3 regions of the Roseibium sp. HPY-6 genome follow, and region 2 is predicted to be linked to each of the others. Evidence: riboswitches for the same ligand, from Rfam matches in the RefSeq annotation. Region 2 holds a riboswitch; each other region holds the start of a gene.
What was found. A riboswitch is a leader RNA that binds a small molecule or an ion and turns the genes downstream of it on or off. The one in region 2 is predicted to bind cobalamin.

Region 1 (3,898 bases), on a different contig from region 2:
TGACAGCATGCGGTGTGATCGCGGAGCCAAAAAGCTTCATGCGAATCTGGAGGCAGCCGGAGCCCTGCACAAGATCATAGCCGAGGCCCTCCAGGACCTGGCGTCAAATCGTTCGCTGTCACCGGACGAACACAAGCATGTCGATTTGCTGGTACGCATTTTGTATCTCACGCAAGAGATGCGCAGCGCCCTGCACGACTTTGGTGCGGAAGTCTATTGTCTGCGTAAAAAGAGCCCGGACCTGTGGTTTGCGGACTCAGCCGTTGAGGGACTTGATGCCATTCTGAATGTGCTGATTTCAGTTGCTCGTGACAGAAACAGCGATGCCCTTGACGTGCTGGCCAGACTGACGTCCAAAAAAGGGAACGGCATCAATGCGATCAAAGTTGCTTATCTGCAGAACGAACAGCTTCTGTCGGGCCAGCAGAAGATCAACGTGCTGAATGCGATGAACCTTTGCGAACGGCTGATCTGGCTTTTCGGAGAGGCCGGGGAGGCTTATGGGAGATTGGGGAAGAGCCAGGTCGAGGTCCTGTCATCCGTATTTGAGACACCGTTGGCGGGAGAGCGGCTCCGGGCTTGATCACCAGTCTCGTTACGGCGCATCGAGGCCGGCCATACGATTGGCGCCGCACCAACACATCGATCAGGCTGGGCGGCTTGATGCAACGGGTGCGCTCTTTACCGGTCTTGACCCTTGTCATAGACCAACTGGGCCCTGTCTCTACCTGTAGACCACGGGATTTGTCGCATTTTCCAGTTGGAGGGCCGCCGCCGCCTTGCTGTTCCTGTTGACGAAAAGTGTCGCGTCGGATGCAGCAATCTCGTTGATCGGCAGGGAATGCGCGGGAACTTTTTCCAACAGGATCTTGGCCGCCAGCGTGGCTGCAGCTTCTCCGCGCTCACGATACTCTGTTCCGAAAACCAGCGTGACGTCTTCCTCGCTGTAGGCCGTGGAGGACGAGACACTGACAAGATCTTCCGGGATGATCTCCCTCAATACGCTGTGATGGGCGACGTAGGACGATGAAGAGGTCACGTAAACCGCGTCTGAAGACGCCAATTCGGGTTGGAAAGAGGCTATCTGGAGATCCTTTTCATCCGCATCGGGGGCGAACCTCAAAAGCTTTGGCACAATCCCGCGCTTTTCTGCCGCGAGCATGAGGCGGTCAGCTTCCGCGACTGCATTGCTCTCCCGCGGGTCAAACAGGATCGCCAGCGTATTGAGGTCGTGGATGTTTCCCAGCAAGTCGAGAATAACTTCCGGCGACAGGGACATTTTCGCACCGGTCAGACCAGGAGGCGGTGCATCAAGCGAAGGCACCAGGCCAACGCCCACAGGGTCGGTGACAATGTTAAAGACGCGAGGCACCGTCTCCAGCTCGAAGTTCTGAACGGTCAGGGTGGCCGTGGTGCCGAAGGTGTAGATCAGATCCTTCGATTGCAGGTCTTCCCGCCTTTCGCGCAAGAACCCCGCCAGTTTTGTCTGATCGCGCTCGGCATCGAAGTATTCAATTTTCGCGTTAATGCCGAGTTCGTCCAGCTTTTCGGCGAAACTGTATTCGGCCGGTGTCAGGCCGCGCCATGTAATCATCACAATGGCCTTGGCAGCTTCCTCAGTTCGTGCAGCTCCCGGTATCGCGATGAGTATCGCAAGTAGTACCAATCGAAAGATCAACCTGATGCCTCACTGTTATTTTTCTTTGGTCAGGCTCGTCTTTATTTGCGAGCTTTTTCAAACAATCATATTTGCCTTTTGCTTGGCATCAATGACCATTTGCTTTTTCTTTGGATGCATAAATTTTAGATAAATTTGATTGGTCTCCTGCTTAAGAACGCGTGAGACGGGCTGGTTGCCGCATGCGAGTTTCCTCGTTGACAGATCCGGCGAATTTCGTCACACAGATTACATGGTTCCCGTATTCGAAGCCGGATCGGGATTAAAAGGGAACACGGTGCGGCGTAGCCAGAAGGCACCAAATCCGTGACTGCCCCCGCAACTGTGAGCGGCGAGCGAACCTGAAAACACCACTGGGATCTCCCGGGAAGGATCAGGCCAGCTTTGACCCGCAAGTCAGGAGACCTGCCATTTCATCTTCAACTTCAACCCGGACGGGGTGTTCCGGAGGAGCGGGTGACATGGCGATACAGCGACAGCTGACAAAGTTTGACATTCGGTTCTTCAAAGCCCCGTGCATTCGCGGAGGGCGACATGAACCGGACACAGAACGAACCTTCTGAATTCCATCCAACTTCTCTTGCCAGGACAAGCCTGAGTGGACGCGCCGCCAGAGCGATGTGTCCGAATGGATCGAGGTTGCCTATTGCATTGCAAAATGATTGTAATGTAATAACATTACATATGTTGGAATTATGTTCCCCATGTGAGGCTGCGTCGGAGGCGTTTGCAGGCGGAGCAGGAAGAGCATCCTCAGCGACTTCGCAAGGACATCTCAAGACCTCGGGGGACAGCAAATGAGTGGTGAGACCCACAAGATCTTCGTTTGCACCTCCTGTCGTCACAAGGGTACGGATTGCCGGCCGGGATTTGAACTGATCAGCAACCTGCGGGACGCTTTGCAAAAGGCACTGCCGTTGACGGGTCCCGAGTTCGAGGTATCCGGAATAGCCTGTATGGCCGGATGTTCGCGTCCCTGCACGGTGGCTTATCGTGCCAGCGAAAAGGCAACCTACCTGTTCGGTGACATAGATCCGGATACGGACATTGACGACCTCGTTGCCTTCGCTCAGCAATACCGGGATCTTGAAGACGGGTGGTGCAATTCCGGGGAAAGGCCCGGCAAGCTTGCGCACACGGCACTTGCCCGTATTCCAGCAGCGATGATTGTTACCGAACTCAACAAGGCAGGCGTTTCGTGAGCGGCGCGGCTCTTTCCGTCAGAGACGCCGGCTGGCGTGCCGGGCAGGGCGAGACCATCCTGCATCCGGTCAGCTTCGACCTTGCTGCCGGCCAGGTTCTGGGGCTTGCAGGTGCGAACGGTGCAGGAAAATCCACATTGTTGCGTCTGCTATATCGCTTTCACCGACCGAGCACAGGCGCCGTATTTCTGGACGGTGTCGATATCTGGAAGATGTCTGCAAGGTCTGCGGCGAGAAAAGTTGCTGCCGTTCTGCAGGAGCAACCAACCGACTTCGCTTTGAGCGTCGGGGAAATCGTCGCTCTTGGACGACGTCCGCATGGCACCGGTTTTTCCGGAAACGGGGACAGAGACGCGGAGGTCGTGGAAAGCTCACTGGACAGGATGGGGCTTTTGCCGTTGGCATCACGTTCCTTTGGCACTTTGTCGGGCGGTGAAAGACAGCGCGTCATGGTTGCCCGGGCTTTGGCTCAAGAGCCTGAGCTGCTGATCCTGGACGAGCCGACGAACCACCTAGACATCCGTCATCAGCTCGAGATTGTTGCGCTTATCAGCAGCTTGAACATCACAATCGTGACAAGCCTGCACGACCTCAATCTTGCAGGGCGCGTCTGCGACCGTGCCTTGCTGTTGCACCGTGGAAGGGCTGTTGCGTTCGGTGTTCCCGAGGACGTCCTGACGCCGGATCATATCGAAAAGGCCTATTCCGTTAAGGCGCGGCTTGAACAATTCGCTTCGAGCGACCAGCCGCATCTCACCTTTCATCTGTAAACTTCGGAGACTCCCATGAAACGCTTGGCACTCAGTCTGGCCACCATTTTCCTATCCACCGGTGCTATGGCGGAAACAACCGTTCAAAGCTGCGACCGCGAAGTGACATTCGACGCTCCCCCAAAGGCCGCGATTTCGAATGACGTCAACCTCACCGAAATGATGCTCGTGCTCGGGCTGCGGGACCACATGGTCGGATACACGGGTATCTCCGGCTGGAAAACGCTTGATGAGGAAATGCGTGAAGG
Region 2 (3,898 bases):
GCTGGTAGACGTGTGCGTCAGCATCGGGTCCTACAATGGTTGTAACTTCGACATGGTCACCCACCACCTGCTCAACCATATCACCGAGGATCGAGAAGCTGGCAACGACCTTGATGTCGTGCGCAAATGCTGGGAAGGCCGTAAGGGCAGCAATAAGCCCCGCTGCAAGAGTGGTCTTGAAGTTCATTGAAGTTTCTCTTCTTTTGAGGTCTGCGCAAGGGATAGTGATGTTTGGCCGGACGGTTTGCGCCGCCGTCCCCCAAAACCCAAGGGCCCCAGAAGGACCGAAATCAGAAAGAATCCACCAGCCGTGAGTACGATGGCGGGGCCGGAGGGCGTTTCCGGAAAAAGATAGGAAAGAGTCAAGCCGACCCAACAACTCGCGAGTGCAAAGAAGAAAGATAGACCAAGCTGCCCGGTGATCGTGCTTGACCAATATCGTGCTGACGTTGCGGGAAGAATCATCAAGCCGACAGCCATTAAAGTGCCCAGTGTTTTGAACGCAGCCAGCAGGTTCAGCACAAGCAGCAGCATGAAGGCTTGCTCGATCAGCCAAGGCCGTTTGGTCTGTGCCTCAAAAAAGGTCGGGTCACATGTGCTGATGATCAAGGGACGCAGCAGAACGGCGAAGGACACGAGTGTGACGGTCGCCACGCCACCGACGAGGATCATAGACGCGTCGTCGATGCCGAGGATGGACCCAAAAAGGAAACTCTTCAGAGGAACTGCCGATCCAGCGGCCGAGAGGATGAAAATACCGGCTGCCAAAGCGATCAGGTAAATGGATGCGAGGCTCGCATCGCTTCTGAGGATTGTTTTGCGCGCTAACAAGGCCGTCAAGGCAGCCGCCACAACCCCGGCGACAAGTCCGCCGACAAGCAGTGACGTCACCGACAGCCCGGCGACGACAAATCCGATCACGACACCTGGTGTTATGGCATGGGCCATGGCTTCCCCAGCCAGTGAAAGCCTGCGCAAAACCAGGAAAGCGCCAACGGGAGCGACTGAAGCCGAAAGAGCGGTAGTAGCGACGAACGCGCGTTGCATGAAGGCAAAGCTCCACATCTCAGAGAAAAGCTCAAACACGCACTGCATCCTCTCGAGAGGCGCGGAACATCCAAGATGCCTGGCTTTTGGAGAGATAGTTTTGCGCGACAAGCCGTTCTGGCGTCAGGATCGCATCGACTGAACCATGACAGGCTTCGCCATTCCCAAGGAGCAATGCGTTGTCGCAGTGATCCAGAACCGATGACAGATCATGGACCACCAACACAACAGCACGGCCTTCGTATCGCCAGCGGTCGATGAGCGTCAAAAGATGTGCTTCTGTGGTCTGGTCTACAGCGGCAAATGGTTCATCGAGTAGGATGAGAGGGGCGTTTTGCATGATCACACGCGCGAAAAGCGCACGTTGTAGTTGCCCCCCTGACAGCGTGTGCAAAGACCGATCTGCGATATCAAGCACGCCTGCCGCATCTAGTGCCGATGAGACTTTGGCGTTGGTATCGCGATCCAAGCGACCGCCAAGTCCAAAGCCTTTCCAAGCCCCCATCGCCACCAGATCCCGCACCCGCAATGGAAAGAGGCGATCAAATTCAGTCATTTGGGCCAGATACCCGATCTCTTTCGGCTGCTCGTTTGGCCAATGGAACTTGCCAGACAAAGGGCTGATCAAGCCCAGAAGCATCTTCATGAAAGTGCTTTTGCCAGAGCCGTTCGCACCCAGAATCGCAAGCGTCGAGCAACGCTCTACGTCCATCGACAATCCTCGGAACAGCGTCAGTTCAGGATAGCCAAGCGCAAGATCGCGGATTTCCAGAACCGCCGACATTTAAAGCACCGCCGAGATGCACAGCCAAAGCAAAAAAGACACAGCTAGGGCAGAGCCGATCAAAGAGACGGTGCTCAAATTGGTGAGACAGAAGCTTTTCCGGTATGGCGTTAGCTCCGGCTGGTCTGGTTCGTTTGCCTCGCGCATCGCGGCCTCCGCTTCAGCGGGGGCAATGAGATACGTCGATGTAGGTACGCAGTCGCGTCGAACATGTTTGCCTCTCTCCAGGACACCCCGCCTGGGTCAGTTAAACTCGCGATGGCAGGTCTCCTGACTTGCGGATCGTCGCTCTCCCGAACCTTCCCAGGCGGATGCCCAGTGGTCTTTGTCGGGGTCGCTCACCGCTCACAGTTGCGGGGGCAGTCACGGATTTAGCGCCTTTTGGCTACACCTCACCGTGTTCCCATTTCATCTCGCCGACTCAACGATCATTGAGAACCATCAAATGTAATTAACGCTTTCCGGGTGAAATGGTCAATGATCAGTCTCGCCGAATTGGAATGTCTGGTTTTCTGCTACTGCGAGCCATTTGTGCAGAATGCAGCATTGGGCAAAATGGGCTCAAAGCTGCCATTCGTGCACCGCGCAGCATTTGGTAAAATGGGCTCACTGCGAGCTTTCGTTGCGACCCGTACGAATGGCAGTATTCCTTGTCGCACGATCCTGGCCCTCCGCGCCGTAGCAGACCTAACCTTACTTTGCCATTTGATGCCTATCGCGAGTATCTCGCGACCTGGACACGCACTACATTATCAACGGCTCGGCCAGGATATGGGTTACGGTGGTTATTTTTGGGGCTGCTTTGCGATGCGCGATGACCCGTAGTTCAACAGTGACGCCTTCAGTTGCGAAACCGGCAACTTCAATAGCTGTCCACGCCGGATAAGGCTCAGACATTCTTTGTGCCCAGATTGCCCGGAACGTGGATAGGTATTCGCGCAGACCCACGTGATAGCGCGTGACTTCCACCACATGGGCTGCGCTCAGTCCTGCTTCAATCAATACGTCGAACACCTGGTCAAGCGCAGTGTTTATTTGCGTGGCGACATCTGCCCAAACCTTGCCGTCCAATCCGGCACCATTGAACCCGGTTAGAAACACAAATCCGCCAATTTCCGACCCGGGCGCCATCTTCCAGTCCTGATAAAGTTTAGACATGTGTGGGGGAAAGGATATGCCACCGAGGCAGCAACCCGGTGGCATATCCTTTCCCCCACACATCGCGTTTGAATGCCCACTCAATCTCTTTGCCCGGCCAACCTGGAGGGAACCAAGCTCCCGCTCTACCTACTCACTGGCCAGTTGCTTTCTCTACTACAGAAAAATTGCTGTACCCTTGGACACTCCATGCGCCGGCAAAAAGGCACAAGTTCCGCCATGCCCCAGCGGTGTCCTGTGGTCCACCGATAAACCGGGTCACTTCGGCATCAGAAAGAAAGGCGGTCCAAGCTGAAAAATCCGATGCATTCGGACGTCTAAGGAGAAGACGCTCCGTTTCTAGCATGTTGTGCCTCTCAATGGTTGTTGGTGGGCAGCCCATACTCTCGGGACAAGACAGGTCGATGACAGTGTCGGCGGGTCGTCGTCATCGCATGCCATGTGATTGGCGGTCCTCGCCCAGTAGCCATCGGCAAACTCGCTGTTATGCCAGGTAGTTGCGTTCCTTAAAACTCAAATGGGAGAAGGTTCTGCTCAAAACACGGCTCTCGAAACTCAGGCAACTTAGCGCTTTTGTTGCGGTTCGGGATAGAAAGTGCCCCACTTACAAATTGTGTTGTCACTAGCGAGAATTGTCGCGATTTCTGCCAACCAGAAAAGTCACCAACCGGACAAATAGTGTAGGGCGATCAGCCGGCATCGGGCCGGCTGAATGAAAGATTGCAAGGCCTGAAAAAGGGGTGGGTGCTGAGATTCAACGTCGACGAAGTGAGACAATGTTCGCTTTCAACAAGCTCCGTTGGAGACTAGATTAAATGCATGCGTGTTTCTGACGGATGCATTTCTATTCGACCTTTGGGCGTCGAAGACAAGGCAAATTACTGCCACTTTTTGTCGGATCTTAGAGTA
Region 3 (3,898 bases), on a different contig from region 2:
GACGAGATCCGCGCAGCGAAGCTGATCATGAAAGAGTTCCTCAACAGGGCTTTCGTGGTCGAGCGCTTCATCGGCAGCCCTTTGGGCTTCGAGCGCAGCCTCGTCGAGCGCAATGCGGCCTTCTGCGAGGGCCGCAGCATCGAGAACGGTTACTACGCCATCCACGGTGACCCTCGTTTTCACACTCGGCCAGGAAAATGCTCGCACCAGCGGCTGCGGCAACGCCAGTCCGGACGTTTCAATCACAATGTGCTCTGGTGGCGTTTCTCGCGACAGCAGCATTTCCATTGTCGGCAGAAAATCATCGGCAACTGTGCAGCAGATGCAGCCATTGGTGAGTTCCACCACTTCGTCCGCAGCACAGTCCGGATCCGCGCAGCCATTCACGAGCGACCCGTCAAACCCCATGTCGCCAAACTCGTTCACGATCAACGCGATCTTTCTGCCGTTTGCATTCTGGAGCAGATTGCGGATCAAAGTGGTTTTGCCCGCCCCAAGAAACCCAGTCACGATCGTTGCGGGAATCTTCTGTCCCGGTTGAAGAGCGCTTGTCGTCATAGTGTGATTTCCATCTGGGGGTTGGGTTTCAAAAGCAAAGGCAGGCCCGCGCCGACAAAAACGACCTGGCCGCAAGCCTGAGCGATATCCTGATTAAGTCTGCCCTGCGCATCGCGGAACGACCTTGAAAGTCTGTTCTCCGGCACGATACCCATGCCGACCTCGTTCGAAACGAAAATGCTTGGACCCTTGAGCGAGCCGATCACCGTACAAAGGTTCGCGCATTCAGCGGCGACGTCTTTCTCGGCAAATGTGATATTAGACAGCCAAAGCGTCAGGCAATCGACGAGGACAACCCTGTCTTCGCGGCATTCGCTCGAGAGCAGGTTTGCAAGATCCAGCTGTTCTTCGATCGTGGTCCAGCCTGCACCTCTTTGGACCTTGTGGGCCGCAATCCGGTCAGCCATTTCAGTGTCATAAGCCGCACCGGTCGCGAGATAGACCTTCTCAAGACCCGAATCCATTGCAAGTTTTTCGGCAAAACGGCTCTTGCCCGAACGGGCACCGCCAAAGACAAGAGTGGACCTTCGTCCCGGTTGTTTACTCACGTCGCTCTCCCAGCCGTCCACCCGACAGCGTCAAGGGTTGAAGATGCGACGGCCGGTCTCCTGGCTTGCGGTTCAACGCGCCCTGCATCCCTTCCCGGTCCCTCTCGACCAGTGGATCATATGCAGACGCTCACCGCTCACAGTTGCGGGGGCAGCTCCGGACTGGCGCCAGGCGCATTACCGGATTCCCGTTTCATCCGGATCGGGCACATCCCTCACCGGAACCGTCAAAAACCTTCCTAAACGGATATTCAGCTTGAAACAAGCGCGAGAACTGGCCGGGCGTATAAATTCGCTTTGATTTTATCGGTTGTCGTGGAGACCTGGTTGTTCCGAACAACCAGCCCCGCATTGCCCGCAGGGGCCTGTTGACGCTTTGTATTGGTTTCAACAACTTTGATCGCTCTAGGGCGCTGTTTTATCTACTCTTTTCCACATCCGAAGCAAAAAAATGACGGCACGATGAAAAAAACACCTTCAGGGGCTTGGCAAACAGTTCAAGCCTTTGATATACGCATCCTCATCGACGGGGGCGGTCACGTACCGGCCCTGACGTGGTGATCCCCAGTAGCTCAGTTGGTAGAGCAAGCGACTGTTAATCGCTGGGTCGCTGGTTCGAGTCCGGCCTGGGGAGCCATTTTTTCCAAACACAATTCAGCCAAGACAAGCGCCTGCATCCTTTTTGCGGGGTGTGATGTTGTGTGTTTTTGAGCCGCTTATTCTCCCGGTAAAGCCCTTTTTCCAACCGGGTTATTCCCGGTCTCCTTTGGCGGGCCAATCGGATGTCGCAAGCATGATAAGACAGGCGGCAATGGCCCAGTTTCCGACGGGGCCGGACAAGAGACCGCGCTCATCAAACATCACAGCAAGAAACGAAAAAACGGCAACGGCAGCCGGAAGCCATGTGAGCCATAGGAGTTTTCCGCTGAAGCCGGCGCGCCGAAAGACAAACGGTATGCAGATTGCGCTCAGGATTACAGGCGCAAATACCGAAACCGTCTCGTAGATCATGCAACCGCCCTCACCCTTTTCGCGACCAGCCCGTCCTGGCATCGCTTAGCTTATGCCGATTCCCATGCTCACTCTGAACAATTACACTTCGGAATGGTGAGACACTGAAACGGTGCGGCCTGCGACTGCCTACTGGCTACTGGTTACTGGCTCCGGCCGCCAAGCCAAACCCGCTTTACTCCTAAGTCAGGCCCGTTGAAGAGCACGAAATCGGCTGCGCGACCGGTTTTTAGGCGGCCAACCGGACGGTTGATGACATCCGCCGGAATGCTGGTTGCCATGGCAAGTGCCGTTTCCAGGTCGACACCGATGCGATCAACCAGGAACCGGACCGACGCAGGCAGATCGATGTCGGCGCCCGCGAGCGTGCCGTCGGCAAGTGTCAGTTTTCCGTCCTGCCTGAATATTTTGCGTTCGCCGAGCGTGAAGGTGGTCACGTCCGTTCCGGTCTGTGACATGGCGTCGGTCACGAGAAAAATACTGCCGGGCCCGGTTTTCGACTTCAGCGCGATCCTGATCGCGACCGGATCGACGTGGAGCCCATCAGCGATGAGGCCTGCACTCAACGAGCCAAGATCAAGCGCGGTACCGACCAACCCGGGTTCGCGGTGTTGAAGCGGGCTCATTGCATTGAAGAGATGCGTCACGCAGGCGGCTCCGGCTTCTGCGGCTTGGCGACAACGGTCATATCCGGCACCAGTGTGTCCAAGGCTGACATGGATGCCGGCATTTGAAAGCATGGTTATCTGCGCGGATGTGACCGTTTCAGGGGCTACCGTCATCATCAGACTCGGAAGACGATCAGCAGCTTTAAGGTAAAGGGCGCTGTCGTCGTCATCCATCGGCCTTATCAACCCGGCGTCATGCGCCCCCTTTCGACTGGCAGACAAATGCGGGCCTTCCAGGTGCAGGCCTTGAAATCCGGCGACGGTGTTTTCCGCCGCAGCAATCCCCAGTTCGACAATTCTTCGCGTCGTTTCGCGTGTGTCGGTAATCAGTGTCGGGGTCATTGCCGTTGTTCCAAGCGGCAGGTGCGCCTTGCAAATGCGTGCGATGTCATCGAGCGTTTCGGCATCGCCGAGCATCAGGCCACCGCCACCATTGACCTGAAGATCGACGAGGCCCGGCGCCAGAATGCCGTCGCCAAGATTTTCGCTCGCATAACCATCCGGCACTGCAGACGCGGCGCAATGACCGGCAACCAGTCCATCCAGCACCAGGAGCGCGGCATCCTCATGCATCGCCTCGCCGTCAAAGAGGCGTGCACAAATGTATGCGGCCGGTTCGCTCATACCGTTTGCGTGACTTTGTTCAGATGCCTGGGGACATCGGGATTAAAGCCGCGATGTCGGGCAAACCACTCGATAAAAGCATAGAAAGAGACAATTTGCGTTAGCGCGTCGGTCAACGGGTGGCTCGCGGACTGGTAGTCGAGCCTGTTCGCATGTTCGACCTTGTCAGTAGTGGCAAACACAATGCCGCCCTGGGCAGACATTTTGTCGGCCGTCCGGGCCAGTCCGTCCTGTGCCGCATCCCGGACACCAAGCACAAGCACCGGATACCCGTCCTCCACGATTGAGACGGGTCCATGCATCACTTCCGCAGAAGAATAGGCTTCTGCGTGGATCTGGCAGGTTTCCTTGAATTTCAATGCCGCTTCATTGGCGATTGCCAGACCCGGGCCGCGTCCGACGACGTAAAGCGACCCGCGTCTTTCAATCGGCTCCGCCAGGGCGGTCCAGTCGATAGCGATGGCTTTTTCCATTTCTGCCGGCACGTCA

Region 1: linked by a shared signal. The riboswitch ahead of ABVF61_RS02310 (DUF1636 family protein) and the one ahead of ABVF61_RS30995 (metal ABC transporter ATP-binding protein) in region 2 are both predicted to bind cobalamin.
Region 3: linked by a shared signal. The riboswitch ahead of cobU (bifunctional adenosylcobinamide kinase/adenosylcobinamide-phosphate guanylyltransferase) and the one ahead of ABVF61_RS30995 (metal ABC transporter ATP-binding protein) in region 2 are both predicted to bind cobalamin.

What each region holds. Positions count from the first base shown of each region.
Region 1 is NZ_JBEWCD010000001.1:471,544-475,441, reverse strand. It holds gene ABVF61_RS02320 (Na/Pi cotransporter family protein) at 1-583, shown strand, start outside; gene ABVF61_RS02315 (ABC transporter substrate binding protein) at 725-1,666, opposite strand; cobalamin riboswitch at 1,895-2,105, shown strand; gene ABVF61_RS02310 (DUF1636 family protein) at 2,476-2,880, shown strand; gene ABVF61_RS02305 (ABC transporter ATP-binding protein) at 2,877-3,650, shown strand; gene ABVF61_RS02300 (ABC transporter substrate-binding protein) at 3,666-3,898, shown strand, end outside.
Region 2 is NZ_JBEWCD010000004.1:166,198-170,095, reverse strand. It holds gene ABVF61_RS31005 (metal ABC transporter solute-binding protein, Zn/Mn family) at 1-187, opposite strand, end outside; gene ABVF61_RS31000 (metal ABC transporter permease) at 184-1,086, opposite strand; gene ABVF61_RS30995 (metal ABC transporter ATP-binding protein) at 1,079-1,831, opposite strand; cobalamin riboswitch at 2,075-2,289, opposite strand; gene ABVF61_RS30990 (Rid family hydrolase) at 2,576-2,962, opposite strand; gene ABVF61_RS30985 (GNAT family N-acetyltransferase) at 3,123-3,335, opposite strand; gene ABVF61_RS30980 (GNAT family N-acetyltransferase) at 3,809-3,898, shown strand, end outside.
Region 3 is NZ_JBEWCD010000002.1:2,974,612-2,978,509, reverse strand. It holds gene cobW (cobalamin biosynthesis protein CobW) at 1-558, opposite strand, end outside; gene cobU (bifunctional adenosylcobinamide kinase/adenosylcobinamide-phosphate guanylyltransferase) at 555-1,106, opposite strand; cobalamin riboswitch at 1,140-1,350, opposite strand; tRNA gene ABVF61_RS24765 (tRNA-Asn) at 1,668-1,743, shown strand; gene ABVF61_RS24760 (hypothetical protein) at 1,857-2,117, opposite strand; gene nagA (N-acetylglucosamine-6-phosphate deacetylase) at 2,261-3,409, opposite strand; gene ABVF61_RS24750 (SIS domain-containing protein) at 3,406-3,898, opposite strand, start outside.